DNA from 3 places in the Streptosporangium sp. NPDC001559 genome. Region 3 is predicted to be linked to each of the others. Evidence: riboswitches for the same ligand, from Rfam matches in the RefSeq annotation. Region 3 holds a riboswitch; each other region holds the start of a gene.

Region 1 (9,371 bases), on a different contig from region 3:
TTCACGACCGTCCTGGGGGTGAAGGTGGCCGCGTCGAACCTCGACATGTACCTTTACGGCGGCCGGGCCACCGCGACGGCGATGTCCACCAGAACCGTGACGGGAGCGGACAGCCATCAGGCCACCAAGGTTGGTTTCTTCGTGAAGGACGTCCGGCGTTTCGCGGAGATCCGGGGGGAGTACGCCGAGGGCGAGAAGATCTCGATCATCTATGACGCCGACGATCCGAGTGTGGCCGACAGGGCGTACCGGGTCGTCTTCACCCTCCTGCTGATCGGCGTATTCCTGGTCCTGACCCTCACCGGGGCCGTCGCAGGTCTTCGCTCACTGTGGAAGAAGCGGTTCGGGTGACCCCTTCCTCCCTCCGGGTTCCGGGAAAGGCGTTCCCGTCACCGGGAGGCGGTCGCCGAGTTCCTGCGGCCGAAGATCAACAGGAACGGGATCGTGCACAGCAGCGGCCCGGCGATCGCCAGGGGACGTTCCAGCCACCAGATCAGCGTCGGCGGCACCTGACTGCCGGGCGGTGAGCCGGTCAGTCCCCAGAACACCCCGTTCAGGATCGCCATACCGGTGGTGTGGAACAGGAACAGCTGCAGCGCGAACCGGTTGATCGTGGTGTTGACCCACCCCCAGCGGGGCCGTTCGAGCAGCCGTTCCATCGCGGGCCGCAGCACCTCGACCAGGCCGATCTGGAAGATCAGCAGGGCCACGATGACGAAGGTCGGCGGCGCCATGTTCGACAGCTTGTCGCCGGGCACCCCGACCATCGACCCCGGGTAGATGCCCGAGTAGACCAGGCCGACCAGGGCGAACAGGCCGGTCCACAGGGTCGCGACGTCCAGTCTGCGGGGCATCGCGACCATCCGGTCGTAGAAGAAGCCCGCCTGGTGGGCCAGCCCCCACACGATCACCATGTTGAGCCAGCCGATGGCCTCAAGGCCGTACCGCAGCCGCAGCACGTCGACCACCAGCGCCGCGCCACCGAGCCAGATGAGCACCAGCACGTCGAAGCGCCGGTGCAGCCACAGCATCACGGGCAGCAGGGCGACCAGCATCAGGTAGACGCCGATGAACCACAGCGGGCTCAGCACCAGGAGCACGGCCCGGCCGATCCACTGCACATCGAAGATCAACCAGATGACCCCGCCGAAGGCGAGCCACGCGAAGGACAGCGCCAGCGCCGGGATCGCCAGAGCCCGGATGCGCCGCCACACGAAGGCGCCGATGCCGACCCCGCGTTCACACGCGCGGTTCCACGACATCAGGTGGACGTATCCGCCCACGTAGAAGAAGAGCGGCAGCACCTGGAAGAGCCAGGTGAGGATCCACAACCCCGAGCTGAAGCCGAGTGGGCTGGTCGGGGAGGGGCCGTCCGGCCCCCACTGCAGGATCGTGAACGCCCAGTGCCAGACCACGACGACGATCAGGCTGACCGCGCGGAGCCAGTCGATGTACTTGTCCCGCTTCGGGCCTTCGGTGCGGGAAGCGGCGTCCACGCGCTCGCTCATGTCCCCCCTTACGCGCTCCGGGTCACTTGTCGATGTCACCGACCACGAAGAACATCGACCCCAGGATGGCCACCATGTCGGAAACCAGATGTCCAGGCAACATCTCTCTCAACACCTGCACGTTGTTGTACGAGGCGGACCGGAGCTTCAGCCGCCAGGGGGTCTTCTCGCCACGAGAGACCAGATAGTAGCCGTTGATGCCGAGTGGATTCTCCGTCCAGGCGTAGACATGACCCTCGGGGACCTTCAGCACCTTGGGCAGACGCTGGTTGATCGGCCCCCTCGGCAGGGACCGCAGCCGCTCCACACAGGCGTCGGCCAGGTCGAGGGAGACGCGGACCTGTTCGAGCAGCACCTCGAAGCGGGCGTTGCAGTCTCCCGAGGAACGGGTCACCACCTTGACCGGCAGTTCGCCGTAGGCGAGGTAGGGGTCGTCCCTGCGCAGGTCGAGGCCGACGCCGGAGGCACGGGCGATGGGGCCGCTCACGCCGTACTGCATGATCGTCTCGCGGTCGAGCACCCCGACGCCGACCGTGCGGGCCAGGAAGATCTCATTTCCGCTGATCAGGGCCTCGATGTCGGGCAGGCGGCGCCGTACGTCGGCGACGGCCAGGGCCACCCGGTCGAGCCAGCCGTACGGCAGGTCCTCCTTGAGGCCGCCGACCCGGTTGAACATGTAGTGCATCCGGCCGCCGGAGATCTCCTCCATCACGGCCTGGAGGGTCTCGCGCTCGCGGAAGGCGTAGAAGACGGGGGTGATCGCACCCAGTTCGAGGGGGTAGGAGCCGAGGAACATCAGGTGGCTGAGCACCCGGTTCAGCTCGGCCATCAGGGTGCGCGCCCACACGGCCCTGACGGGCACCTCCATGCCGAGCATCCGCTCGACCGCGAGCACGACGCCCAGCTCGTTGGCGAACGCCGACAGCCAGTCGTGCCGGTTGGCCAGCACGATGATCTGCCGGTAGTCCCTGACCTCGAACAGTTTCTCCGCGCCCCGGTGCATGTAGCCGACGATGGGCTCGGCGGCGCTGATCCGTTCGCCGTCCAGTGTCAGGCGCAGCCGTAGCACGCCGTGGGTCGAGGGGTGCTGCGGGCCGATGTTCAGGACCATGTCCTCGGTGGCCAGCTCCTTGCCGGCCGCCGCCGCTCCCGCGACGGCGTCGGCTCCGGCCCCGATCCCCACGTTCACTTCCCGGGGCTCAGTCATAGGCCCCATGCTGTCACGTCAGCGGCGCGTGACGAGATCCCGCAGGGCCTCGACGAGACGGTCGACGTGCTCGGTGGTGCTGCCGACGCCGATGGAGGCGCGCACCGCGGAGGCGGTGACGTCGTCGCAGCCGCCGTCCTTGGCGCCGAGCAGGTGCCTGACGAAGGGGTGGGCGCAGAACTTGCCGTCCCGCACGCCGATGCCGTACTCGCCGGACAGCGTCTCGGCCACCTCACGGGCGGTGAAGCCGTCCACGACGAAGGAGACGATGCCGACGCGGGCGTGGTCGGGGCCCCACAGGGACAGCTCGTGCACACCCTCGACGCCGGCCAGGCCGGCCCGCAGGCGGGCCAGCAGACGCTCCTCCTCGCGCACCAGCACGTCCCAGCCGGTCGCGCTCAGCGCGTCGCAGGCGGCGGCCAGCGCGATGGCGCCCAGCACGTTCGGTGTGCCCGCCTCGTGGCGCGCCTCGGGGTCGTCGTGCCAGTCGGTCGCCTCGTCCTCGACGGCCTTGACGGCCCCGCCACCCCGGAGGTACGGCTCGGCGACGGAGAGCCAGTCGGAGCGGCCGATCAGCGCGCCGGTGCCGAACGGGGCGTAGAGCTTGTGACCGGAGAAGACCACGTAGTCCAGGTCGAGCGCGGTCAGGTTGAGGCGGCGGTGCGGGACGAGCTGGGCGGCGTCGACCAGGACGCGGGCGCCGTGGCGGTGGGCGATGTGGGCCAGGGCGGCGATCGGCCACAGCTCGCCGGTCACGTTGGAGGCGGCGGTGACGACCAGCAGCTTGGGGCCGTCGATCGCGGCCAGCGCGTCGTCGGCGGCGCGGACGGCCTCACCGGGGAAGGCCGGGGCGGGCAGCCGTACGACGTCGGCCCAGGGCAGGAGCGAGGCGTGGTGCTCGGTCTCGAAGACCACCACGGTGGTCCCGGTGGGCAGGCTGCGGGCCAGCAGGTTGGTGGCGTCGGTGGTGTTCCTCGTGAAGATCACCGCGTCGTCGGGACGGGCCCCGACGAAGGCCCGCACGGTGTGCCTGGCCTGCTCGTAGCGGGCGGTGGTCAGCTGGGAGGCGTATCCGGCGCCGCGGTGGACGCTGGAGTAGGCCGGGAGCGCGGCGGCGACGGCGGCGCTCACCGGCTCAAGACAGGGGGCGCTGGCGGCGTAGTCGAGGTTGGCGTACGGCACCAGCCTGCCGCCCTTGACGGGCACCTCAAGGTCGGCGCCGAGGACCGCGGGGATCGGCCGGTCGTCGTGGACGCGGGTCGCCGGGACGGTCACGGTCTCGGCGGCGGCGGCGGTGAAGATCGTCAGTGTGGACACGCCAAAGCTCCTTGGAGGTCATCGGACCCCAAGCCATGGCCTTGGTGCTGGAGCCCGCGCTTGCCCGGCACACCTCGTGCCGGACCAGGTCCTCACCCGGGGCACCCCGCCGCGGACGCGAGGGTTGCCGGCCAGCTAGCCGGGGCTTGTCGCTGGCACTCATGACCTACGAACCGGACTATACCCACACAGAGGCGGTGCTTGGCAAGTCTGCGGGAAGGGGTCCGGAGGGCTGGAGTTTCGGCGGTGATCCTGAGGAACTTCCGGTTCTGCCCGATCGTCTGGAGCTGTGACCGTGAACGCCCGTCAGGTCACGCGCCGCGCGCGGGCGGCGCCCCCCCCCACTGAAACTGGAGGACCCGATGGACTGGGTGGCCGACCCGGCGAGCTGGATAGGTCTGCTCACGCTGATCGCTCTGGAGATCGTGCTGGGCATCGACAACATCATCTTCATCTCGATCCTGGCGGGGAAACTCCCGCCGGAACAGCGTGACAACGCCCGCAGGCTGGGTCTGCTCGCCGCCCTGGTCAGCCGCCTGGCGCTGCTGCTCGCCCTGTCCTGGGTGGTACGGCTCACCGCCCCGCTCTTTGAGATCTTCGGGCACGAGATATCGGGACGCGACCTGATCCTGATCCTCGGCGGGCTGTTCCTGCTGGTCAAGAGCGTTCACGAGATCCACGGCCACACCGAGAACGGTGAGGACCACTCCGGCGGCCGGAAGGCGGCGGCCTCCTTCGGCATGGTGATCCTGCAGATCATGGTGCTGGACATCGTCTTCTCCCTCGACTCGGTGATCACCGCGGTCGGCATGGTCGACGAGCTGGCCATCATGGTCATCGCGGTCATCGTCGCGGTCGTGGTGATGCTCTTCGCCTCGGGGCCGATCAGCCGTTTCGTGGACAAGCATCCGACGATCAAGATGCTGGCGCTGTCGTTCCTGGTGCTGATCGGCGTCGTGCTGCTCGCGGAGGGCTTCGGACAGCACATCTCCAAGGGCTACATCTACTTCGCGATGGCGTTCTCGCTGGTGGTCGAGCTGCTCAACATCCGGGCCCGCCGCCGTTCGCGGGCCGTCGAGAAGACCCCGGAGCCCTAGCATGGGTTTGTGCGTTTTGATCCATGGAGTCCGGAATTCGTCGCCTATCCCTATGACGCCTACGCCGAGCTGAGACAGCGGCCGGTCACCTTCTTCGAGCCGACGGGCCAGTGGCTGGTCGCCCGGCACGCCGACGTCAACGCGTTGCTGCGCGACCGAAGGCTCGGCCGGTCCTACCTGCACGTGGCCACGCACGCCGAGTTCGGCAGACCGGAGGAGCCGCCCTTCCTCGACCCGTTCTGGCGGGTGGTCAGGGCCGGGATGCTCGACGTCGAGCCGCCCGTCCACACCCGCCTGCGCCGCCTGGTCTCCCGGGCGTTCACGCCGCGGATGGTCGAGGCGTTGCGGCCCAAGGTCGCCTCGATCGCCACCGGGCTGGTCGAGGACTTCGTGGCACGCGGCGGCGGCGACCTCATCGCGGAGGTCGCCGAACCGCTCCCGGTGACCGTGATCGCCGAGATGCTCGGCGTCCCCGAGGCGGACCGGCACCTGCTGCGGCCCTGGTCGGCCGACATCTGCGGGATGTACGAGCTCAACCCGTCGCCCGAGACGCAGCGCACCGCCGTACGGGCGGCGGAGGAGTTCTCCGGCTACCTGTCGGAGCTGGCCCGCGCCCGCCGGGCGAACCCCGGCGACGACCTGATCAGCGCCCTGGCCCTGGTCGCCGACGGCGGTGACACCCTGACCGAGGAGGAGCTGGTCGGCACCTGTGTGCTGCTGCTCAACGCGGGTCACGAGGCGACCGTCAACGTCACCGGAATCGGCTGGTGGTCGCTGTTCCGCAACCCGGCCGAGCTGGACCGGCTGCGCGCGGACCACGGCCTGCTGCCCACGGCGATCGAGGAGCTGATGCGCTGGGACACCCCGCTGCAGATGTTCGAGCGCTGGGTCCTTGAGGACATCTCGGTCGGCGGGGTGGACATCCCGCGTGGCGCGGAGGTGGCGCTGCTGTTCGGTTCGGCCAACCGGGACCCCGAGGTGTTCGCCGACCCCGACCTCCTCGACCTCGGCCGTACGGAGAACCCGCACATCTCCTTCGGCGCGGGCATCCACTTCTGCCTGGGCGCCCCGCTGGCCAGGATCGAGCTGGCCGAGTCGTTCGGCGCCCTGCTGCGCCTGGCTCCCCGGATGGAACTCGCCGCCGAGCCCACCTGGAACCCCGGCTACGTCATCCGGGGCCTGACGGCTCTGGAGGCGCGGGTCTGAGGTCTCACGCGGCCCCTGGGCGCCCGCCTGACAGCAGGCGCTCGGCGGGCCGCTCGACGAGGCGGTGCAGCGCCCAGGCCAGCAGTACGGCCAGCGGCAGTGCCGTCAACGTCACCAGGAGCGCGTGCGCCGGGACACGCCCGAGCACCCGGTTGACCAGGCTGATCGTCGGCTGGTGCACCAGGTAGAAGGCAAAGGAGATCTCCCCGAGCCAGACCAGGACGGGCAGGCGCAGCGGCGAACGCGTTTCGCGCACGTCGGCCGTCGCGGCGGCGGCGATCAGCACGGCGAACGGGCCCGCCATCCACGCCACCCAGCCCGCGCGCTGCCAGACCAGCGGGACGGTCGCGTAGGCGGCCAGGACCAGGATCACGGCCGTGGGCAGGCCGGGTCCCCGCCAGCGGCCTTCCTTGACCATCAGCGCCACGGTCATGCCGAGTGCGAACTCCAGCGCCCTGGTCACCGGGAAGATCCAGACGAACCAGTAACCGATGCTTTCCGACATCGAGAAGCTGACAAACGGGACCACCCATGTCCCGGCCCACAAACCCGCCGAGGTCAGCAGGAGCCGGTTTCCTGGAATGCGCCGGAGAAGCGGCAGTAGAAGCGGAAAAGCCGCATAAAACGCCATTTCACAGGAGAGTGACCAGGAAGGGGTGTTGCCGCCAAAGTAATAGGTTTCGTCCGGTACCCAGGCCTGAAGGAGGAAAAAGCCGCTCGCGGCCGGTCCGGGCGCCACGGCGCGTCCCGCCACGGTCAACAGGGCCAGGACGGCGATCCAGGTGACCATGTGGCTCGGGACGATCCTGGCGGCACGCCGCCGCCAGAACGCCCACGCCCTGTCTCCGGGCCTGGACGACCAGGTCAGCACCATGCCGGACAGCACGAAGAAGAACGGCACCCCGGAGGAACCCGCGGAGAAGACCGCCCCGAGAAAACGCTGCGTTCCGGGGTCGTCCGTTATGCCGCCGGTGAACAGATGAAAACCGAAAACAGCAAATGCTGCGAACCACCTCAATCCCGTCAGAGAGGGGAGGCGGGGGGCTTTTTCCCTGGACGCGGGAGGAGCCATGGTCTCTTCCACGTGAACCTCGTCACGGTCGCTGTCGGCCGACGCCGTGGACCGGCATGGCGGGGGTCACACCAAGTAGAACGATCCAGACAATAGCGAACAGCCGCGACCTCCACGATCCCCGTTTTCAGGGAACAGGGGTGACCGCTTGTTTCCGAAGCTCATGGAGTTATGTTTCAGGTTCAATCATTTGTTTCGGGCCTGCGGCGACCGGCCCCCGGCCGCCGGAGGAACCGGTCACCTGGTCGCCGCACGCCCCGGTCGCCGAGGGAACGCCGCCGGGGAGCCGCCGCCGTACGGCCCCCGGAAGCCGGGAAGCCGCCGGAAACCGCGCCAAGGGAACGCCGCCGGGGCCGGGAGCCGCCCGCCGTACACGCGCAGCCGGGGGAACCGTGTGTCAGGCCAGGCCGTCGAGAACCTTGGCCTCCTTGGCCGGGTCGAGGCCGACCGAGGGGCGGTCGGCCCTGAGCGCCGGGTCGCCCTCCACTTTGAGCCACTCCCAGGTGTCGGCGACCGTCTCCCGCACCGGGCGGCAGACGAGCCCCGCCCCGTGGGCGGCCGAGACGTCCCCGTCGTGCAGGCCGTCCTCCTCGCCGCCCTCGGGCAACCAGACCGGCAGCTCGGTCCACGCGGCGATGCCCGCCTCCTCGATCACCTCGGCGGGGGCCCAGACCAGTTCGGCGTCGGAGCCGGTCACCCTGATGATCTCGTCGAGCAGCTCGCCCATGGTGGCGTGCCCGGGGTGGCTGACCGTGTTGAAGGCGCCGCCGACACCCCGTTGCGCCGCCCCGAGCATCCAGATCGCGATGTCCCTGGCGTCGATGTACTGCAGCGGACGGCCCGGCCTGCCCGGCGCCAGCACCCGGCCGCCCCGCTCGACGCGGCGCAGCCACCAGGGCAGCCGCCCGAGGTTCTCGTAGGGGCCGATCACCAGCCCGGCGCGGGCGAGCAGGGCGCGCTCGCCGAAGACACGCAGGACGGCCAGCTCGCCGCCGCGCTTGGCCTCCGCGTAGTCGTCGGCCGACTCCGCGTCGGGGTCGCTCTCGACCACCTGGGCGCTCTCGTCGGCCCCCGGTGGGATCGGCCAGCTGTGGACCGACCTGCTGGACACATATCCGTAGTGGCCGACCCGCCCGTCCAGCAGCCCGCACGCCTCCGCGACGACCTTCGGCGCGCCGCTCCAGGTGTCGACGACCGCGTCCCACTCACGACCGTCAAGGGCCGCGCGCAGCGCCTCGCGGTCGGTCCTGTCCGCGACGAGCGTCTCGACGTCCGCCCCCGCCGTCCCCGGTGGGAGGGGACTTCTGCCCCGGTTGACGATGGTGACCTCGTCACCCCGTCGCACCGCCTCCTCGACGACGGCCCGGCCGACGAAATGTGTGCCACCCAATACAAGAAGCCTCATGCCGACCATCCTCATCTCGCCCGCCCCGCCACCCCAGGGAATTCACCGTCGGCGTAGCCGTACGGTCAGGATCGTGACTGGCGCAGCCAGCCGAAGGCGCCGAGGCCGTGGGGGTCGATCAGCTCCGCCTCAAGGGAGGCCCGTGACAGGGCGCGCAGATAGCCGACCGGGTCCCAGCCGGCCAGGTCGAGGGACGGGCGGGCACCGGTGACGCCCAGGGCGCGCAGGGCCTCCCGCTGGGTGGTCAACGTCGTCGTGACCGCCCCCACCCCCTCGCCCGCCGCCGCGCAGGCGTCCAGCGCGACGTGCGCGGTGATGTCACATGACCCGTCGGGGACCGGGGCCACGGCCGCGCCGCCACGGTAACCGGCGAGCGAGCCGTACGGCGGGCGGGCGCCCAGCCGGTGCGCGTAGTCGACGGCGACGGCCCGGCCGCGCGCCAGCCGTACGATCACCGAGGCCCAGGCCTCGTCGCGGGGCCTGCCGATCTCGGCGCGTTCGCCGACGGGGCCGAGCGGCCACCAGCGGTCGAGCCAGGCCAGGTCGGCCTCCTCCGGGG
Region 2 (9,371 bases), on a different contig from region 3:
CGGGCTGCCGCTTCCGCACCCGGTGCTGGAAGGCCAGAGACGTGTGCGCGGAGCAGGAGCCACCGCTGCAGGCGCGGTTCAGCACCGGCCACGCCGTCGCCTGCCACTTCGTCTGACCCGCGGCACCTCCTCAGAGGGATTCGAGAGGGGTACGGCGGGGGCCTGAGGACAGGCGCACGTGCGCGCCCGGCGGCAGCGCGAGTCGCTGGGAGGCGTCGCCGTCGTTGACCGCGAGCGCGACCAGTCCCGCCGAGTCGGTGAAGGCGACCAGCTCGCCGGGAGACACCGCGGCGAAGGTCTCCCTGAACGGCACGGCGGCGTGCCTCCTGCCCAGCCAGACCACCAGGGAGCCGCCGGGCCGTACGCCCACGACCGCCAGGTCGGCCGCGCGGACCGACAGCTGGACGTTGCCGTGGCCGTCGACAGAGAGGACCTCGCCCTCGACCTCGTCGTCACGCACCAGCGACGTCGGCGCGCGCAGCGCGACCAGCCGCTCCGGCGGGATCGGCGGCCCCAGCTCCGCGAGGGGCAGCCCGGTCGCCACGCGCGCCGCCACGGGGGCGAAGACGTCACGGCCGTGGAAGGTCGGGGAGACCGGCTTCCTGAACAGGTCCTCGTTGGTGAGCTCGTAGGCCGTCCGCGCCCCGCCCGCGGCGGAGACCGCCCACGAGAGCACCCCGTTGTCGGGGCCGAGGAAGACGTGTTCGCCGGCCTCGATCGCCACGGCTCTGCGCGAGGCGCCGACCGGGTTCACCGCGGCGACGTGGACGCCGGGCGGGAGGTGGGGGATCGTCTGGGCCAGGATCGCCGCGGCGCGCCGTACGTCTCCGGTGGGGACCAGGTGGCACACGTCGATGATCCGGGCCTGCGGCGCCGTCAGGACGATCACACCGTGGCAGGCGGCGACGTAGCCGTCCGCCAGCCCGTAGTCGGTGAGAAGGGTGATCACTGGAGTCACATCTGGTGACTGTACGTCTCCGAACCGGCCATGAACAGCAGGAAATTCCCGACTATCCTGGCATCGCGCGGAGCCGTACGGCCTGCGGGGGCGCGACGGGAGGGGACAGCGATGGACGACGTGCCACCTCCCGGCGAGGGGACGGGGCCGGAGAACGCTCCCAGGCCCCTCACCGAGAAGGAGCGGGAACTGCTGGCCTTCGAGCGCCGCTGGTGGCGCCGTCCCGGGGCCAAGGAGCAGGCGGTGCGGGAGGCCTTCGGCATCTCGGCGACCCGCTACTACCAGCTGCTCGCCGAGTTGATCGACCGGCCGGAGGCGCTCGCCCACGACCCGATGCTGATCAAGCGCCTGCGCAGGCTCCGCGAGACGCGCAGACGCGAGCGCGCCGCCAGGAGGAGGGGACTACGTCCCTGACGTCCGGGGTACAGCCGGTCATGCGCGCCTGACGCCGCGCCGTACGACCCTTGCCTGACGACGAGCGGGAGAACACCCCATGGAGACCCCCGAAGGACTGCGCGCGATCCTGGCCGACCCCGCCGGAGCGGTGATCGGCCTCGACTTCGACGGCACGCTCTCCCCGATCGTGCCCGACCCCGACGAGGCCAGGATCCACCCGCGCGGCCCGGAGCTGCTGGCCAGGCTGGGCGGGCGGGTCCGCGCCGTGGCGGTCGTGACGGGCCGTCCCGCCGCGACGGCCGTCGAGTACGGCTCGCTGGCCGAGGTGCCCGGGGTGGTCGTGCTCGGCCACTACGGTCTCGAACGCTGGGAGGCGGGCACGCTCACCGCCCCGCCCGTCCACCCCGGCCTGGACAGGGCCAGGGCCGAGCTGCCCCGGCTGATCGAGGGTGTCGAGGGCGCCAGGTTCGAGGACAAGGAGCGTTCGGTCGCCGTGCACACCCGGGGGACCGCCGAACCGCAGGCCACGCTTGAGGCGCTGCGCGACCCGGTCGCCAAGCTCGCGGCCGAGGTGGGACTGGCGGTCGAGCCGGGCAAGTTCGTGCTGGAGCTGCGGCCTCCGGGGACGGACAAGGGGGCGGCGCTGGGGGCCTTCCTCGCCGAACGCGCGGCGCGCTCGGTGCTGTTCGCCGGTGACGACCTGGGGGACCTGGCGGCCTTCGCCGCCGTACGGGCCTCGGGGTTGCCCGGCGTGACGGTGTTCAGCGGTTCGGCCGAGGCGAGCGCGGAGGTCGCCGCCCAGGCCGACATCGTCGTGGACGGCCCGGAGGGGGTGATGGACCTGCTGTCGTCGATCGCCGATGCCATTGAACGTTAAGTGACCGACAAGTGGGGACGATTAACGTCCCCGGCATGAGAAAACTCGCCTTCGCCGCCGCCGTGCTCGCCGGCGCCACCCTGTTCACCGCCCCCCAGGCGGCCTCGGCCTCGGCCGCGCAGGCCTCGGGGACCCTCACCTTCCGCGGCATGACCCTCAAGCTTCCCTCGGGATGGCGGGTCTACGGCGGCGCCGACGGCGTCAAGGTGGTCACGGGGAGGTGCGCGAAGCCGCACTCGGCGTATTTCACCCCGAACTGTGAGGCGTTCTGGATCTTCGGCCCCAAGCAGATCAAGTACGGGCGTGAGCTGTTCTCCGCCTACCGGGGGGACCAGCCGTACTACCCCGCGACCGACGTGCAGCGCTGCCCGTTCGACGCCAAGAGCGGCCAGACGTTCGGCGACGCGTACGCCTCGGGGCTGCGGCAGGTGGGACGCGGGCACAAGGCGGCCTTCAAGGGCTGGCGCGGCGAGTGCTACAGCTACAACGGCAGCAAGCGGACCGGGACCTTCCGCCAGCGTGAGTGGTTCCTGCCCACCTCGAAGATCCTCGTCGTGGACGTGTGGGACAACCCGCGCCTGGCGTCCGTGCTCGGGGCGGCTACCTGGAGCTGACCAGGATGCCGCCGACGGCCAGCACGATCATCACGGGCACCATGAGGAAGGCCTGCTGGGTGCCGGACACGTCGGCGAGCGCTCCCAGCAGGAAGGGCCCGACGCCTGTCGCCGAACTCGAATAGAGGGAGGCGACGCCCGTCGCCCGCTCGGGATGTCCGGCCGTGGCCGTCAGCACCCGCGAGAGCGCGAGCGGGAAGTGCAGCGAGACCCCGACTCCTGAGACGAGCAGCCCCGCGTAGGCCGCCGGCGGGGCCGTACTCGTCCAGAACAGCAGCCAGCCGACGAAGGTGAGCCCCAGCGCGCCGATGAGCAGCGAGGCGGACGGGATCCGCAACGCCAGCCTGGCCCCGCCGAAGCGCCCGAGCGCCAGCCCGGCGGTGAAGGCGGTCAGCGCGCTCGCCGCGACCGCCGCGGACAGGCCCGTGTTGTCGCTGACCAGCTTGGCCGCCCAGAGGTTGAACGAGAACTCCAGCCCGACGCAGCAGAACAGCACCGCCCCCGCCAGGTGGAAGCGCCTGCCGAGCCCCGGGGAGCCCGAGCTCCTGGAGGGCGCCGCCTGATCCTCCCGGGCAGGCGCGGGGACCCACACGCGGCCCATGACGAGCGCGAGCAGCACGGTCAGCAGGGGGGTGAGCAGCAGCGCCGTCCGCCAGCCGAGCGCGCTCTGCGCCGCGAGACTGACGACGAACGGGGCGAACAGGCCGATGGTCCCGCCGACCGCGTTGGCCTCACTGATCGCGGACGGCCCCGCGGGACCGTGGTGCCGGCCGAGTACGGACATGCTCGTGTAGAGGCTGATCGAGCCCATCCCGCCCGCCAGGCAGTACGCGAAGAGCGTGACCTGCGGTGTGTGGCCGAGGACGACCAGCAGCACCCCCACGTTCATCCCGGTCAGGCCCGTCCAGACGGTGGCGCGCGTGCCGAGACGGCGGGTCAGCCGGGGCAGCGCGAGGCCGGTCAGGACGCCGCCGGCGGCCATCATGGTGCCGTGCAGCCCGGCGACCGTCTGTGAGAGGCCCAGCTCGGCGCGGAGCATGGGCAGGGCTGCGCTGAGGCCGTACAGGTAGGTGGCGAAGACACCGAGCTGCAGGTAGACGAGCCAGGTCGGACGATCACGGGTGAGCCTGGCGGTCACGGGTTCCCCCGAACATGAATGAAGCGCGAAGTCCCCTGAACTATCCCATATCAGGGCAAAATCTCAGCCTAGTGTGGCGAGCTGGTCAGCGAACCAGCGCTGCGGGGGAAGGGCGGTCGCCAGGCGGGCCAGCCTGTCCCCCCGTACGGCCCGCTCACACTCGGGCATGACGAGACCCTCGTGGATGGCCCGCGCCGTGGCCGAGACGTCGTAGGGGTTCACCAGCAGCGCGTCCGCGCCCAGTTCGGCCGCGGCCCCCGCCTCGCGTGACAGGACCAGCGCGCTGTTCGGGGACAGCACCGGCCCCTCCTTCGCCACCAGGTTCATCCCGTCACGGATCGGGTTGACCAGCATCACGTCGGCCAGCCGGTAGGCGGCCAGCGACCGGGGATAGTCGTCCTGGACGTTGAGGATCAGCGGATCCCAGTCCTCGGTGGCGTACTCGTCCTCGATCTCCGAGGCGCAACGCTGGACCGCCGCGGTGTACTCACGGTATTCGGGCAGGTCGTGGCGGGAGGGGTAGGCGAAGGCCAGGTGCACGACCCTGCCGTGCCACTCGGGGTGCGTCGCGAGGAACTCCCGGTAGGCGGTCAGACCCCTGACGATGTTCTTCGACAGCTCGGTCCTGTCGATGCGCACGATCAGCCTGCGGTCGCCGACCAGCTCACGCAGGGCGGCCATGTGGGACTCGACGTCGGGCTCGCGGGCGCGTTCCCACAGCGCCCGGCCGTCCACGCCCAGGCCGTGCACGCCGATCCGGGTGGTCCGGCCCGCGTGGGTCACCGTACGGCCCGCGCGCTCGACCCGAGCGCCCAGGACGCTCTCACAGCAGTCCATGAAGGCCCCGGCCCAGCGGTCGGTCAGGAAACCCGCCTGGTCGGCCCCCAGAATGCCCTCGAGCAGTTCGGCGGCGACCTCGTCGGGCAGCAGGCCGAAGTACTCGGGAGGGGCCCAGGGCGTGTGGGAGAAGTGGGAGACGCGCAGGTCGGGCCGTTCGCTCCTGAGCATGGCCGGGACCAGGGCCAGGTGGTAGTCCTGCACCATGACCTTGGCGCCGTGCGAGGCCTCCTCGGCCAGCGCCATCGCGAACGCCTCGTTGTAGGCCTGGTAGGACTCCCACTCCCTGCCGAACCTGGCGTCGAAGTGCGGCCTGTTCGGGGTGTCGTAGAGCAGGTGGTGGACGAACCACAGGGTCGAGTTGGCGACCGCGTTGTAGGCCCGCTGGAAGGTCGCCGGAGGGATGTCGAGCATCCGCAGCGCCCCGGTCTCGTATCCCGCCTGGTCGAGCCGTCCTCCGGGAGCGAGCCGTACGGCGCCGCGGTCGCCGTCGGACAGGGCGGCGCAGACCCACAGGACGTCGAGCTCCTTGGACACCTCGGACAGGCCGGAGACCAGGCCGCCGCCGCCTCTGCGCATGCTCAGCGCGCCGTCCTCCGACATGGTGAAGGAGACCGGGCCGCGGTTCGAGGCCACCAAAATCCCACTCATCTGACCTCCTCGCCCGGGAGGACGTGGCTTGTCCCGAAGGTTAACCAAACGATAACCGGCGACCATAGGATGTCGAGCGACCGTGACCGTTGATGGGAACCCGTGATGGCGCTGGACGAGACGACCGAGGAACTTGCCCGTGCGGCCGCCGGAGGCGACCACCGGGCACTGGGCGAACTGCTGAAGCGGATCGAACCCGAGGTGCTACGGCACTGCGGGCGGATCCTCCCCTACCGGCAGGACGCCGAGGAGGCCTGTCAGGACACCCTGCTCGCCGTGGCCCGCAACATCGCCAGGTTCGAGGGGCGGGCGCGGTTCAGCACGTGGCTGCACATCGTGACCGCCAACTGCGCGCGCACCACCTACCGCTCGCTCAAGCGGCGTTCCGCCGAGCAGAGCTCGGAGGAGCTGCCGCTGCACAACAAGCCCGACGTCGCCAGGGTGAGTGTGATCGCGGGCTCCCGCCTCGACCTGCTCGACGCGATGGAGGCCCTTGAGGCGGACAAGCCCGACCTGGCCCAGGCGCTGGTGCTGCGCGACATCTGCCAGCTCGACTACAACGAGGTCGCCGAGCAGCTCGGCATCCCCCTCGGCACCGCCAAGTCGCGCATCCACCAGGCCCGCAAGTACGTCCAGGGGGCGCTCGGCGACGCCTACGGCTTCTGAGGTTTGTCCGGTTAATGACACACTTCATCTCGTTTGGTGAGACAACTGGTCAGGAGGGGTACAAGGCGAGGTAGAGTGCTTGAGACCTGCATGTCAGGCCCACAACTGAACATTGCTCATCCAGAGGGGTGGAGGGACCGGCCCTGCGAAGCCCCGGCAACCCTCCCGGTTCAAGACTCGCGATCTGGCGAGGGGTCGACCGGGACAGGTGCCAATTCCGGTCTGTGACCAGGGTGGTCGCAGACGAAGATGAGGGAAAGGCCTCGCTTCATGGCGCTCGCGAACACCGCAACCACCACCGCTCTCGACTTCGGTCCCGCCGTCGCTCTCTCCTGTCGTGAGTGTGGTGCCCGCTACGACCTCGGTCCCAGCTTCGCCTGTATCGAGTGTTTCGGGCCCCTTGAGATCGCCTACGACTTCGGGAACGTCACCCGGGAGCAGATCTCGCAGGGGCCGGCCAACATCTGGCGCTACCGCTCCCTCCTGCCCGTCCCGGCGGACGTCGCCTCCAAGCCCAACACCGAGCCCGGCTGGACCAGGCTCGTCAAGGCCGGCAACCTGGCGCGTGAGCTGGGCCTGCGCTCGTTGCACGTGAAGGACGACTCGGGCAACCCCACGCACTCCTTCAAGGACCGCGTGGTCGCCATCGCCGTCGAGGCGGCCAGGAACTTCGGCTTCCACACCCTGTCCTGCTCCTCGACCGGCAACCTGGCGGGCGCGGTGACCTCCGCCGCCGCCCGGACCGGGCTCGACGCCTGCGTGTTCATCCCCGCCGACCTCGAACAGGGCAAGGTCGTCATGGCCTCCGTGTACGGCGGCAAGCTGATCGGCATCGACGGCACCTACGACGACGTCAACCGCTTCTGCTCCGAGCTCATCGGTGACGAGCTCGGCGACAAGTGGGGCTTCGTCAACGTCAACCTCAGGCCCTACTACGCCGAGGGCTCCAAGACCCTGGCCTACGAGATCGTCGAGCAGCTCGGCTGGCGGATCCCCGACCAGATCGTCATCCCGGTCGCCTCCGGCTCCCAGCTCACGAAGATCGACAAGGCGTTCAAGGAGCTGATCGCCCTCGGCCTCGTCGAGGACACGCCGTACAAGATCTTCGGTGCCCAGGCCGAGGGGTGCTCCCCGGTCTCCGCGGCCTACAAGGCGGGCCACGACGTGATCCGCCCCGTCAAGCCCGACACGATCGCCAAGTCGCTGGCCATCGGCAACCCGGCTGACGGCCCCTACGTGCTCGACATCGCCAGGCGCACCGGTGGCGGGGTCGAGGACGTCACCGACCCCGAGATCGTGGACGCCATCCGCCTGCTCGCCAGGACGGAGGGCATCTTCGCCGAGACGGCGGGCGGCGTCACCGTCGGGGTGCTGCGCAAGCTGGTCGAGTCGGGCCGGATCGACCCCGACGCCGAGACCGTGGTCCTCAACACGGGTGACGGCCTGAAGACCCTTGACGCGGTCGCTGACCAGGCGCGTCCCACCGCTGTCATCCGGCCCTCGCTCGACGCGTTCCGCGCTGTCGTCGCCTAGAACTCTGAAAGGTACTGAATTATGAGTGTTTCTGTACGGATTCCGACGATTCTCCGTACGTACACCGGCGGCGCAGCCGAGGTGAACGGCGAGGGTGAGACCCTGCGTGAGGTTCTGCAGAAGCTCGACGCCGACTTCCCCGGGATCGGTGCCCGTATTCTCGATGAAACGGGCAAGATTCGCCGTTTTGTGAACGTCTATGTCGGCGATGAGGATGTCCGTTTCGCCGACAACCTCGACACGGTGACGCCGTCCGGCGTTCAGGTCTCCATCATTCCGGCGGTCGCCGGAGGCTGACCCGGCGAAGGCCGCGCGGGGTCCTGAACGGGCCCTGGGCGGCCTCCCGGCGCCCGATGTCGTCCACTGCCATGGAACGGCGTCCCCAGAACACCCTCACGACACCCGCACCGGCCTGGCCGCGTGCGGGTGTCGTCTTTTGTGATGCAAGCTCACATTTTTGCGCGAAGACATAATGTAATATTTAACTAACTAGTAGTGATAGCAAAACTATGTTGGCGTGTTGAATGCGTCCGTAAAGCGGTAGTTTGCTGGTTGACTCTGTTGCCCCACGGGCTCTCACAGGTATGGTCGAGGACGATCGACGTAGGCGATGTCTCCGCCTCGGAGATTGAGGACCTCGCGAGAGGAATGGGCGGCGTCCTCAAGCCCAGTAAGAGGAGTCGGAAGTGGCGCAAGGCACCGTCAAATGGTTCAACGCGGACAAGGGCTACGGCTTCATCGCGGTAGACGGTGGTAAGGATGTTTTCGTCCATTACTCCGCGATCATGATGGATGGCTACCGTGCGCTCGAACAGGGCCAGAGGGTCGAGTTCGAGATCACGCAGGGACAGAAGGGACCTCAGGCGGAATCGGTCCGGACGGTCTGATCTCGTCCTCCGTCAGCTCGTCGGGAACCCGCTGGCGCATCCCGCGGCAGCGCAGTTCGCGCGGATCGCCCTCGGCATGTCGGCCCGGCTCGTCGCTCCCATCGGCGGGCCGGGCCTTCGCCTAAGCTGACACTCAGGTCAAAGGTCCTTGGCTTGCACTCGTCGGGGGAGAGTGCTAAACAGTGGTTAGCACTCCTCATTGGAGAGTGCCAAACCTGGATCGAGACGATGGGGCCCGCCGAACGGAGTCGCGGGCCCGTACGCCGTCGCGGGCGTCGCCTCGGTCTGGTGCAAGCCACCCTGTGTTTGGGAGGTCTAGCCGTATGGCAGCCAAGATGATCTCGTTTGACGAGGACGCCAGGCGCGGTCTCGAGCGTGGCATGAACCAGCTCGCGGACGCTGTCAAGGTGACCCTCGGCCCCAAGGGCCGCAACGTCGTGCTGGAGAAGAAGTGGGGCGCCCCCACGATCACCAACGACGGTGTCTCCATCGCCAAGGAGATCGAGCTTGAGGACCCGTGGGAGAAGATCGGGGCCGAGCTCGTAAAGGAAGTCGCCAAGAAGACCGACGATGTCGCGGGTGACGGCACCACCACGGCCACCGTGCTCGCTCAGGCGCTGGTCCGCGAGGGCCTGCGCAACGTAGCCGCCGGCGCCAACCCCATGTCCCTGAAGAAGGGCATCGAGGCCGCCGTCGAGCGCGTCTCCGAGGAGCTCTCCAAGCTGGCCAAGGACGTGGAGACGAAGGCGCAGATCGCCTCCACGGCCTCCATCTCCGCGGGCGACCCGCAGATCGGCGAGATGATCGCCGAGGC
Region 3 (9,371 bases):
GTCGATGACGTCGCCGCCGCCCTCGACAAATCCGAGCTGCCGTCGGACGCGCTTGAACGCGTCGTGCGCATGCTCGCCGAACACGGAGTGGAGGTCCTCGAACCACAGGGCGACGAGGACACCGTCCGGTCCGATGAGGAGGATGTCGGTAAGAGAGCCCCGACCAGCGATCTGGTCCGCATCTACCTGCGGGAGATCGGCCGGGTGCCCCTGCTCACGGCGGAGGAGGAGGTGGAGCTCGCCAAGTCCATCGAGGCGGGACTGTTCGCCGAGGACAAGCTGACCAATGTCGTCTCGAGAATGTCCTTCCCCGAGTTCAAGGAGCTCGTGTGGGAGGGCACGCGGGCCAAGCAACGGTTGATCGAGGCCAATCTGCGGCTCGTCGTCTCGATCGCCAAAAGGTACGTCGGGCGCGGGATGTTGTTCCTGGACCTCATCCAGGAGGGCAACCTCGGGCTCATCAGAGCGGTCGAGAAATTCGACTACACCAAGGGATACAAGTTCTCCACGTACGCCACGTGGTGGATTCGCCAGGCGATCACGCGGGCCATCGCCGACCAGGCGCGCACCATTCGCATTCCGGTGCACATGGTCGAGACCATCAACAAACTGGTCCGTGTTCAGCGCCAGCTCCACCAGGACCTCGGCCGTGAGCCGGCGCCCGAGGAGATCGCGCTGGAGATGGACCTGCCGATCGAGCGTGTGATCGAGATCCAGCGCATCGCGCAGGAACCGGTCTCACTGCAGTCGCCCATCGGCGAGGAGGACTCCGACCTCGGCGACTTCATCGAGGACGCCGACGCCGTCGTGCCGATGGAGGCCGCGGCCTTCATCATGCTCCAGGACCAGCTCGACGACATTCTCGCGACGCTGTCCGAACGGGAGCAGCGCATCATCCAGCTGCGCTTCGGCCTGGCGGACGGGCACCCCAGGACGCTTGAGGAGGTCGGCAGGGAGTTCGGCGTGACGCGGGAGCGCATCCGGCAGATCGAGTCGAAGACGCTGGCGAAGCTGCGCCACCCGACCCGCGCCCAGATGCTGCGCGACTACCTGGACTGAGTGTCCCGTACGGCGGAGGCCCCCGGAGAACCCGTTCCGGGGGCCTCCGCCGTACCTCGGAGGCGTTGGTCTTTTGCCGGGAAGCGGGCGGGTTCGAGGAGTTCCTCCCCGCCGTTCCTGCTGAGGATCTCCGGGTGCTTCGGCACGTCGCCGAGGCTGTGACGTGCGGTTACAGGATTATGGATGCTTCGGGAAAGATCTTCGGGGAGCCGTCCATGTCCGTTGTCCTTCGTCCGGCCGCGGCCTGCGGCCTGCTCGCCCTCGTTCTGGCCGCGTGCGGTACGGCCGGCACCGGCCGCGGCGGCGCCCCGGTCGTCCCGGCCGTGCCCGCCGTCGCGCCGCCGGGCGAGTACACCGCCCAGGAGGTGCTGGAGGCCGCGCGCGTGGTCGGGGAGTACCGGACCTACGCGGAGAAGCGGATCTACGACGCCATCGCCAAGACCGCCAAGTTCGTCAACGCGGTCAAGAAGGGCGACGTGGAGAAGGCGAAGGCCCTCTACGCGCCGAGCAGGGTCGGCTGGGAGAGCGTCGAGCCGGTCGTGGGGGCCTTTCCCGAGATCGACACCAGGGTGGACTCGCGGGAGGCCGACCTCGGCCAGGGCGAGGAGTGGATGGGCTGGCACCGGCTGGAGAAGGCGCTGTGGCGGGCACCGCAGACCCTCAGCCGGGAGGCCGTGTACGGCGACACCCTGCTGGCCGACCTCAGCAGGCTCAGGGTCCTGCTGCCGCACGCGGAGATCACCGTGGCCTCCATGGCGGCCGGGGCGAAGGAACTGCTCGACGAGGTGGCGATCGGCAAGGTGACCGGCGAGGAGGAGACCTTCTCGCACACCGACCTGTGGGACTTCAAGGCCAACGTGGACGGCGCCTTCGAGGTCTACCGGCTGCTGCGGCCGATGGTTTTCCGGCGTGACCCCAAGCTCTCGGCCACCCTGGACACCGAGTTCGCCGACATGCGGGCCCTGCTCGCCAAGCACGCCAGGGGCGACGGGTTCGCCGCCTACAACGACCTGTCGAAGGAGCAGATCAAGGAACTCTCCGACGGGCTCAACGCCCTGGCCGAACCGTTGTCCGATCTGGCCGCGGTGATCTCGGGCTGAGCCGGACAGGTCTCAACAAGCCTCTCAAGGGTCTCTCAGCGGGCCGCCGTCCCCGCCGTCTCCCCCCATCCCGTCCCCGCCGTCCCCGCCGGTTCCCCCCTCGTCGCCCTGGCCCCCTGAGTCTCCAGCGCCCCCTGAGCCGCCTGAGCCGCCGTCTCCGCCTCCGCCGTCACCGCCCCGGCCCCCTCCCCGGTCCTGGCCGTCCCGGCCGTTCTGGCCGCTGTGTGGCGCCTCGCCGGGAGGGGCGGCCGTGCGTCCGGTGCCGGACGTCCCCGATGTCCCGGGTGCTTCCGGTACTGCCGGCGCTTCCGGTGTTCCCGGCGTTCCGGGAGGGGCGGCGTCGGCGAGGGCGGACGACGGCTGGAGGAACACCGTCGGGAACACCGGGGAGAACGCGTTCACGGTGCCGGTGACCGCCAAAGACAATCCACCGATCATGATTTTCCGCTTTATATCCATAAAGCCCCATTTTTGGGGTTCTGCCCGATAGGTGTCTGTCGTACGCCGAATGGCCGATAGGGCGGGCCGCCGGGAAACGGCCCTCGGGGACGCGTGGACGGCCGGGTAGAGACGTGCCAGAAGCATGCAGAAGGGGCGAAGGGCTGTTCTCCCGGCGAATACTGGCCCAGACTGGGCGAATGGAGGGGCGGACAGCGGTGGACGATGTCGCACTCGGACGCGAGGCGTGGTCCGTACTCGACGCCAATCGCGCGGGCGCCGTGACCGTGCCCGCGCCCGGCCTGTATCCGCACCAGTGGAACTGGGACTCGACCTTCGTCGCGATCGGTGTCTCCCGCTGCGACACCCGCAGGGCGGGCACGGAACTGCTCAGCCTTCTGGCCGGGCAGTGGCACACCGGGATGGTGCCTCACATCGTCTTCAGCCGGGGTCTCGCCGACGCCTACTTCCCCGGCCCCTCCGTCTGGAGGTCCGGGGAACACCCCGCCGCCCCCAACGGGGTGCCGACCTCCGGGCTGACCCAGCCGCCCCTGCACGCCCTGGCCACCTGGTGGATGTGGCGGCATGCGAGGAACCGCGAGGAGGCGCTCGGCCTGGTCCGCAGGCTGTACCCCATGCTTGTGGCCCAGCACGACTACCTCACCACGGCCAGGGACCTGGGCGGGGGAGGACTGGCCGCGATCGTCCACCCCTGGGAGTCGGGGATGGACGACAGCCCGGTGTGGGACGCCCCGCTGGACGCCGTGACCCGGGCCTCCGGCGCCCACGGGGAGGAGCCGTTCCCCGACCGCTACGTCTGGCTGGCCCAGCGCTACCGCGACTCCGGCTACGACCCGGCCTACCTGCGCGCGGAGCATCCCTTCGCGGTCGAGGACCCGCTGTTCAACGGGATCTGGCTGGCCTCCTGCCAGGCGCTCGCCGAGCTGGCCCCGCTGGCCGGGGCCGACCCCGCGCCGCACCGGGAGGCGGCCGAGCGGATCCGCGCCGGGCTGCTGGAACGCCTCTGGGGAGGCGAGGCCTTCCACGCCCTCGACCTGCGCTCGGGACGGCTCAACCCGATGTGCACCGTGGGCGCCTTCGGGCCGATGCTCGACCCCGGCCTGCCCGCCGACCGGGTGACCAAGCTGGTCGGGGTGCTCGAATCGGCCCGGTTCATGGGGGCCGCCGGGTACCCCGTGCCCAGCTGCGAGATCCGTGCCACCCAGTTCGACCGGTCGCGCTACTGGCGGGGGCCGTCCTGGGTGAACACCAACTGGCTGCTGCGGCGGGCGGCGGCCGTACACGGGCTGGACGGCCTGGCGCGGCTGCTCGGCGTCTGCACCCTGCGCCTGGTACGGCAGGCGGGCTTCAGGGAGTGCTTCGACCCCTTCGACGGCAGCGGCAGGGGCAGCAGGGACTTCTCCTGGTCCGCCGCGCTCACCCTCGACCTGCTCGCCGATAACGTGGAGGGATGAAGCTCTTCAATCGGACGCCCGCGGGGGTCCGCGCGGTCGTGGCGCCGACCGACCGGGTGCTCACCTACGCCGAGGGGCCCGAAGGCCACGTGGTCGCGACCGACAAGGCGCTCTATCTGGGCGAGACCAGGCTGCCGTGGTTCCGGATCGACCGGGGGGTGTGGGACGAGGAGGGGCTGACGGTCGTCACCACGGAGGGGCGGACGCTCCGGGCGCCGCTGCCCGAGCCGGGGCGGGTGCCGGAGGCCGTGCGGGAGCGGGTCATGGCCTCGATCGTGGTCAGTCAGTACGCCCCGCTGGACGCCAGAGGGGGAGTGCGGCTGGTGGCGAGGAAGACCGACGACGACCAGATGATCTGGGAGTTCGTCTTCGACGCCGGGATGGACCCGCAGGACCCCGGCCTGCGCGCTCTCGCCGAGCAGGCCCTGGAGGAGACGCGCCGCAGTTTCGGCGTCTGAGGGCGTCCCACGACCGGCTTTTCCCGGTGTGGAACGCGAAAGGGCCCGTGCGGGCCCGGCGGGCGCCGTGACCCGCGCGGGCCCGACGGGGTCAGTGGGGGGTGACGGCCTTCTCCCCCCGTGGCCATCCGGTACCCGTTTCGTCGTGCTCGTCCAGCCCCCTGCCGTCGCGCGGCTGCAGGAACGGCAGTTTGTCCCTGGCCACGTCACTCACCTTCGTCCTGGCCACGTCGGTGGCCTTGGAAACCTGGGCGCCGACCAGCCCCGCGGCCTCCTGGACGGCGGGGTTGTCCGAGACCCGGCGCGCCATCCGCTTGAGCTGCTCGTAGCGCTCCCGGCCTGCGCGGCTCCCAAGGATGTAGCCGACCGCGAGGCCTACACCGAACATCAGTCGGTAACGCATCTCCACCTCCACAAGCGTCCTGGGCGGGACCCTACCCGCGGACCGTGAGTTGTCTCGGCTCTACCCCGGAGCATCGATGCGACACACACTCCCGGAGTGCGCTAATCTATTCCTGCGCCGCAAGGAGCGGGGGAAAACCCCAGGTCCGAACAGCGCGAAGCACGATCCCGTGTAGCTCAATCGGCAGAGCAGCCGGCTGTTAACCGGCAGGTTATAGGTTCGAGTCCTATCGCGGGAGCCATCAGGAAGGCCCCGGGAGCACAGCTCCCGGGGCCTTCGCCGTTTCGTGTCCTATTTCGCGGACAAATCCCGGTGAATCACAGAAAATAGGGGGCGCATCGCCTCGTGTCCTTCCGCTCGCGCTCGGTGACCGGGTCGTGGGCGCCGTACCGTGGTGACTTCGCCGCGGGATCCCGGAGACCGCTGTGGGATCGCCGCCGGGCCGGAGGCATCACGCGGGACATCACGCCGAGGGAACCGTGCCGCCCGGAACGGCATGCCGTACCCGTTAGACGTATACAGGTGGTTTTTCTGTGCCGACTTGGCCGAAACCCCGGCGCCAGACGCCGGCGAGGGAACAGGGAGCACGCGGGCAGGGTTACGCGGGAGCCCACCGGGACGACGGGAGGGCGGCGTGGCAGGTGCCCTCCCATCCGGTGGCCCCGCCGGTGGACGTGACGGCCGCCGAGGAGTTCCTGACGCTGTTCCACGAGGAGAACCCGGAGGCGGGCCCCGTGAAGCCCAGGCTGCGCGAGGTGCGCGCCGAGATCACCGCGACGGGGACCTACACCCACACGCCGAAGGAACTCGTCTTCGGCGCCAGGGTGGCCTGGCGCAACAGCGACAGGTGCATCGGGCGGTTGTACTGGAAGTCGCTGCGGGTGCGCGACCGGCGCCGGGTGAACACGGCCGAGGGGGTCGCCGTCGAGTGCGTCGACCACCTCCGTGAGGCCGTCTCCGACGGCCGGATCCGGCCGATGATCACGATCTTCGCCCAGGACCGCCCAGGGGCGCCGGGGCCGAGGATCTGGAACGAGCAGCTCATCCGTTACGCGGGGTACGCGATGGACGACGGTTCGGTCGTCGGAGACCCGCGCAACGCCGGGTTCACCACGATGGCCCGCAAGCTTGGCTGGCCGGGCGGCCGGGGCACGCCCTTCGACGTGCTTCCCCTGGCGGTCTCGATGGGCGACGGGCCGCCGCTGCTGTCCACGATCCCCGGGGACGCGGTGCTCGAGGTGCCGCTGTCCCACCCGGCCTATCCGTGGTTCGAGCGGCTGGGGCTGCGCTGGCACGCCGTACCGGTGATATCGAACATGTGCCTGGAGATCGGCGGGGTCTGCTACCGGGCCGCGCCGTTCAACGGCTGGTACATGGGTACCGAGATCGGGGCGCGCAACCTCGCGGACCCCGACCGCTACAACCTGGTGCCCCTGGTCGCCGCGCGGCTCGGCCTGGACACCCGTAACGAGCGTTCGCTGTGGCGCGACCACGCGCTGGTCGAGCTGAACGTGGCGGTCCTGTACTCCTTCGACAGGGCGGGGGTCACCATAACCGACCACCACGCCGAGTCCAGGCGCTTCCTGACGCACGTGGCACGGGAGGAGAGCGCGGGCAGGACCTGCCCGGCCGACTGGAGCTGGATCGTCCCGCCCATCTCGGGGGCCGCGACCCCGGTCTTCCACCGGTACTACGACCAGGAGCGGCTCTCGCCGAACTTCGTCACCCACCCCGACTCCAAGGAGCGGTCGGCGGGCCGGTGGAGCCCGGGGCGGTGACGCCCTTCTCAGCGGTTCCCGGGGCCCTCGGGGTTTCCGGCGACCAGGGAGAGCCAGTGCGGAGGTGAGGCGAAGGGGACCGTCCTGGCGGTGACGGCCTCCATCAGCGCGGCGGCCGAGGCGCGGGCGCCCTCCACGATCTCCCTGGGGTAGGCGTAGCGGACCTGGTGCTCCTCGAACTCGTCCTCGTCGTCCAGGAGCACCCGGCCGTCCTTGCGCATGCGGATCACGTCGAGGTCGAGGTCGACCATGGTCACCTCGTCGCCGTCCCAGCGCGGCACGGTCGAGACGTCACAGTAGATCTCGGCCTTGTACGGCGCCGCGTTGAAGGTGGCCGTCCACCAGGCGTCACGGGGGAAGAGGATCACGAACGGCTCGTCCCAGACGACGGGCGGCTCCTGCCCCCGCCTGCCGCTGCTGCCGGGCGGGCAGCCGACCCACACGCCGTGTTCGTCCTCGCCGAGGAGCAGGGCCGGGTGGTTCCAGTGCAGCGAGCCGTCGTACTTGCGGTAGACCACGCGCACGATCTCATGAGACATCCCCCGACTTTAAGGGTTGACAGAGATCTATGTATTTCCTACCGTATAACTAGGTTAAGAGTGTCAGTGCAAAGCCCCGGCTTGCTGACCGGCAACCCTCGCACCGCGGCGGGGTGCCCCCGGGGAAGACCGGGTGGCACGGTCGGCGTGCCGCAAGCGCGGACCCGCACGGGTCACCGAGGGACGCCCTGGGAGTGTCACATGTCCGAGATCACACTCAACTACGCGAGCCCCGTGGACCTGGACGCCCACGGCCGCTACCGGCCCGGTGGCAGGCCCGGCCCCCGCTACCCCTTCCAGGGACGGATCACCGACGACGGCACCGGGGAGTTCCCCGCCGAGGCCGGGCGCTACCACCTCTACGTCGCGGCGGTCTGTCCCTACGCGCAGCGTACGGCGATCGTGCGCTCCCTCAAAGGGCTGCAGGACGTCGTCTCGCTGTCCTACGTGGACGACGAGCGGGACGGCAGGGGGTGGGCGTTCCGCGAGCGGCGCGGCGCCGACCCGGTCAACGGCTTCGCGACCCTCAGGCAGGCCTACGAGGCGACCGAACCCGGATTCGACGGACACGTCTCCGTGCCGGTGCTGTGGGACCGGCACGGAGGGCGCATCGTCAGCAACAACTTCCCGGACATCACCATCGACCTGGGCACGCGCTTCGGCGGCGACCCCGAGGCCGACCTCTACCCCGAGGAGCTGCGACCCGAGATCGACGCGCTCAACGCGCGCGTCTACGAGTACGCCAACACCGCCGCGGGCCGGGTCTCCGCCGCCACGACCGAAGCGGAGTACCACCGGGCGAGGAAGGCCGTGATCGGCTTCCTCGACGAACTCGACGCCAGGCTGGCCGGTCGCAGGTTCCTGTTCGGCTCCGCGATCACCGAGTCCGACGTACGGCTCTGGCCCACCCTGGTCAGGTTCGACGTGAGCGACAACCCGTCGGCCAGGATCAGCGAGCGCCCGTTGACCGCCTTCCCCAACCTGTGGGACTACGCCAGGGACCTCTACCAGCACCCCGCCTTCCGCGAGAACACCGACCTCACCGTGCTCGCCTCCCCCGCGAGGGAGACCGACCCGTGGCGGGTGCCGGTCGAGCCCGCCACCCCCGACTGGGACCTGCCCCATCGAAGAGCAGCGCTGTGACGGGCCGTACGAGAGGGGAGTGGTCGGCGTGAGCGCCTCCATCGCGATCATCGGCGCCGGGCCGACCGGCACCTGCCTGGTCGAGCGGATCTGCGCCAACGCCGCCGAACTGCTCAGCTGGCCGTCGCTCGACGTCCACGTGATCGACCCCTACCCGCCGGGCGGCGGCAGGGTCTGGCGCGAGCGGCAGCCCGACCTGCTCTGGATGAACTCCGCCGCCGCCGACGTGACGCTCTTCACCGACGAGTCCGTCCGGTGCGTCGGCCCGATACGCCCCGGCCCCTCACTGGCCGAGTGGCTCGGCTGCGACCCCGCACGCTTCGTCCCCCGGCCCGTGCAGAACGCCTACCTCACCCACGTCTTCCGGCGCGCCGTGGACACCGCCCCCCGCGGTGTCCGGGTACACGTGCACCGGACCCGGGCACTCGACCTGACCGACGTCCCGGGAGGCCAGGCCGTACGGCTTGAGGACGGGACGACACTCGAGGTGGGCGCCGTGATCCTCGCGCAGGGACACGGCGACGTCACCCCGTCGGCGGAGGAACGCGGGCTGACGGCCCTGGCGCGGGAGAGCGGCCTGCGCTACCTGCCGACCGGCTACACCGCAGACCTCGACCTCGGCCTGGACCGGCTGCCCGCCGGTGAACCGGTGATCGTACGCGGCCTGGGACTGGCCTTCGTCGACCTGATGGTGCTGCTCACCTCGGGAAGGGGCGGCCGGTTCGTCAGGGAACACGACGGGGAGCTCGTCTACCTGCCCAGCGGGCGGGAACCGCTGCTGCACGTGGGGTCCCGGCGCGGTGTGCCGTACCACGCCAAGACCGCCTACCCCTTCCAGGGGCTCCGGCCGCCCGCGCCGCGCTTCCTGACGGCGGGGGCGCTGGGGGAGGGGCCGTGGAACTTCCGGCGGGACGTGTGGCCCCTGGTCGCCAAGGAACTCGCCTTCGCCTACTACCACGAACTCCTCAACAACCATCC

What was found. A riboswitch is a leader RNA that binds a small molecule or an ion and turns the genes downstream of it on or off. The one in region 3 is predicted to bind S-adenosylmethionine.
Region 1: another riboswitch for S-adenosylmethionine. It lies ahead of ACFYY8_RS28680 (aminotransferase class V-fold PLP-dependent enzyme); the one in region 3 lies ahead of ACFYY8_RS22025 (glutathione S-transferase C-terminal domain-containing protein).
Region 2: another riboswitch for S-adenosylmethionine. It lies ahead of thrC (threonine synthase); the one in region 3 lies ahead of ACFYY8_RS22025 (glutathione S-transferase C-terminal domain-containing protein).

Annotation. Positions count from the first base shown of each region.
Region 1 covers NZ_JBIAVG010000014.1:99,383-108,753, reverse strand. The annotation lists gene ACFYY8_RS28695 (hypothetical protein) at 1-351, shown strand, start outside; gene ACFYY8_RS28690 (acyltransferase) at 390-1,508, opposite strand; gene ACFYY8_RS28685 (NADH-quinone oxidoreductase subunit D) at 1,531-2,715, opposite strand; gene ACFYY8_RS28680 (aminotransferase class V-fold PLP-dependent enzyme) at 2,734-4,032, opposite strand; SAM riboswitch class IV at 4,084-4,199, opposite strand; gene ACFYY8_RS28675 (TerC family protein) at 4,395-5,129, shown strand; gene ACFYY8_RS28670 (cytochrome P450) at 5,139-6,335, shown strand; gene ACFYY8_RS28665 (acyltransferase family protein) at 6,340-7,407, opposite strand; gene ACFYY8_RS28660 (NAD-dependent epimerase/dehydratase family protein) at 7,805-8,812, opposite strand; gene ACFYY8_RS28655 (SAM-dependent methyltransferase) at 8,878-9,371, opposite strand, start outside.
Region 2 covers NZ_JBIAVG010000003.1:19,850-29,220, forward strand. The annotation lists gene ACFYY8_RS07110 (ABC transporter ATP-binding protein) at 1-116, shown strand, start outside; gene ACFYY8_RS07115 (S-adenosyl-l-methionine hydroxide adenosyltransferase family protein) at 131-958, opposite strand; gene ACFYY8_RS07120 (DUF3263 domain-containing protein) at 1,070-1,372, shown strand; gene otsB (trehalose-phosphatase) at 1,452-2,231, shown strand; gene ACFYY8_RS07130 (hypothetical protein) at 2,267-2,845, shown strand; gene ACFYY8_RS07135 (MFS transporter) at 2,832-3,983, opposite strand; gene ACFYY8_RS07140 (trehalose-6-phosphate synthase) at 4,047-5,471, opposite strand; gene ACFYY8_RS07145 (RNA polymerase sigma factor) at 5,577-6,137, shown strand; SAM riboswitch class I at 6,251-6,393, shown strand; gene thrC (threonine synthase) at 6,408-7,670, shown strand; gene ACFYY8_RS07155 (MoaD/ThiS family protein) at 7,692-7,967, shown strand; gene ACFYY8_RS07160 (cold-shock protein) at 8,357-8,557, shown strand; gene groL (chaperonin GroEL) at 8,881-9,371, shown strand, end outside.
Region 3 covers NZ_JBIAVG010000009.1:332,908-342,278, forward strand. The annotation lists gene rpoD (RNA polymerase sigma factor RpoD) at 1-1,059, shown strand, start outside; gene efeO (iron uptake system protein EfeO) at 1,275-2,159, shown strand; gene ACFYY8_RS21995 (hypothetical protein) at 2,798-4,072, shown strand; gene ACFYY8_RS22000 (hypothetical protein) at 4,069-4,530, shown strand; gene ACFYY8_RS22005 (YtxH domain-containing protein) at 4,622-4,933, opposite strand; tRNA gene ACFYY8_RS22010 (tRNA-Asn) at 5,099-5,174, shown strand; gene ACFYY8_RS22015 (nitric oxide synthase oxygenase) at 5,467-6,711, shown strand; gene ACFYY8_RS22020 (DUF402 domain-containing protein) at 6,720-7,250, opposite strand; SAM riboswitch class IV at 7,303-7,415, shown strand; gene ACFYY8_RS22025 (glutathione S-transferase C-terminal domain-containing protein) at 7,452-8,393, shown strand; gene ACFYY8_RS22030 (FAD/NAD(P)-binding protein) at 8,422-9,371, shown strand, end outside.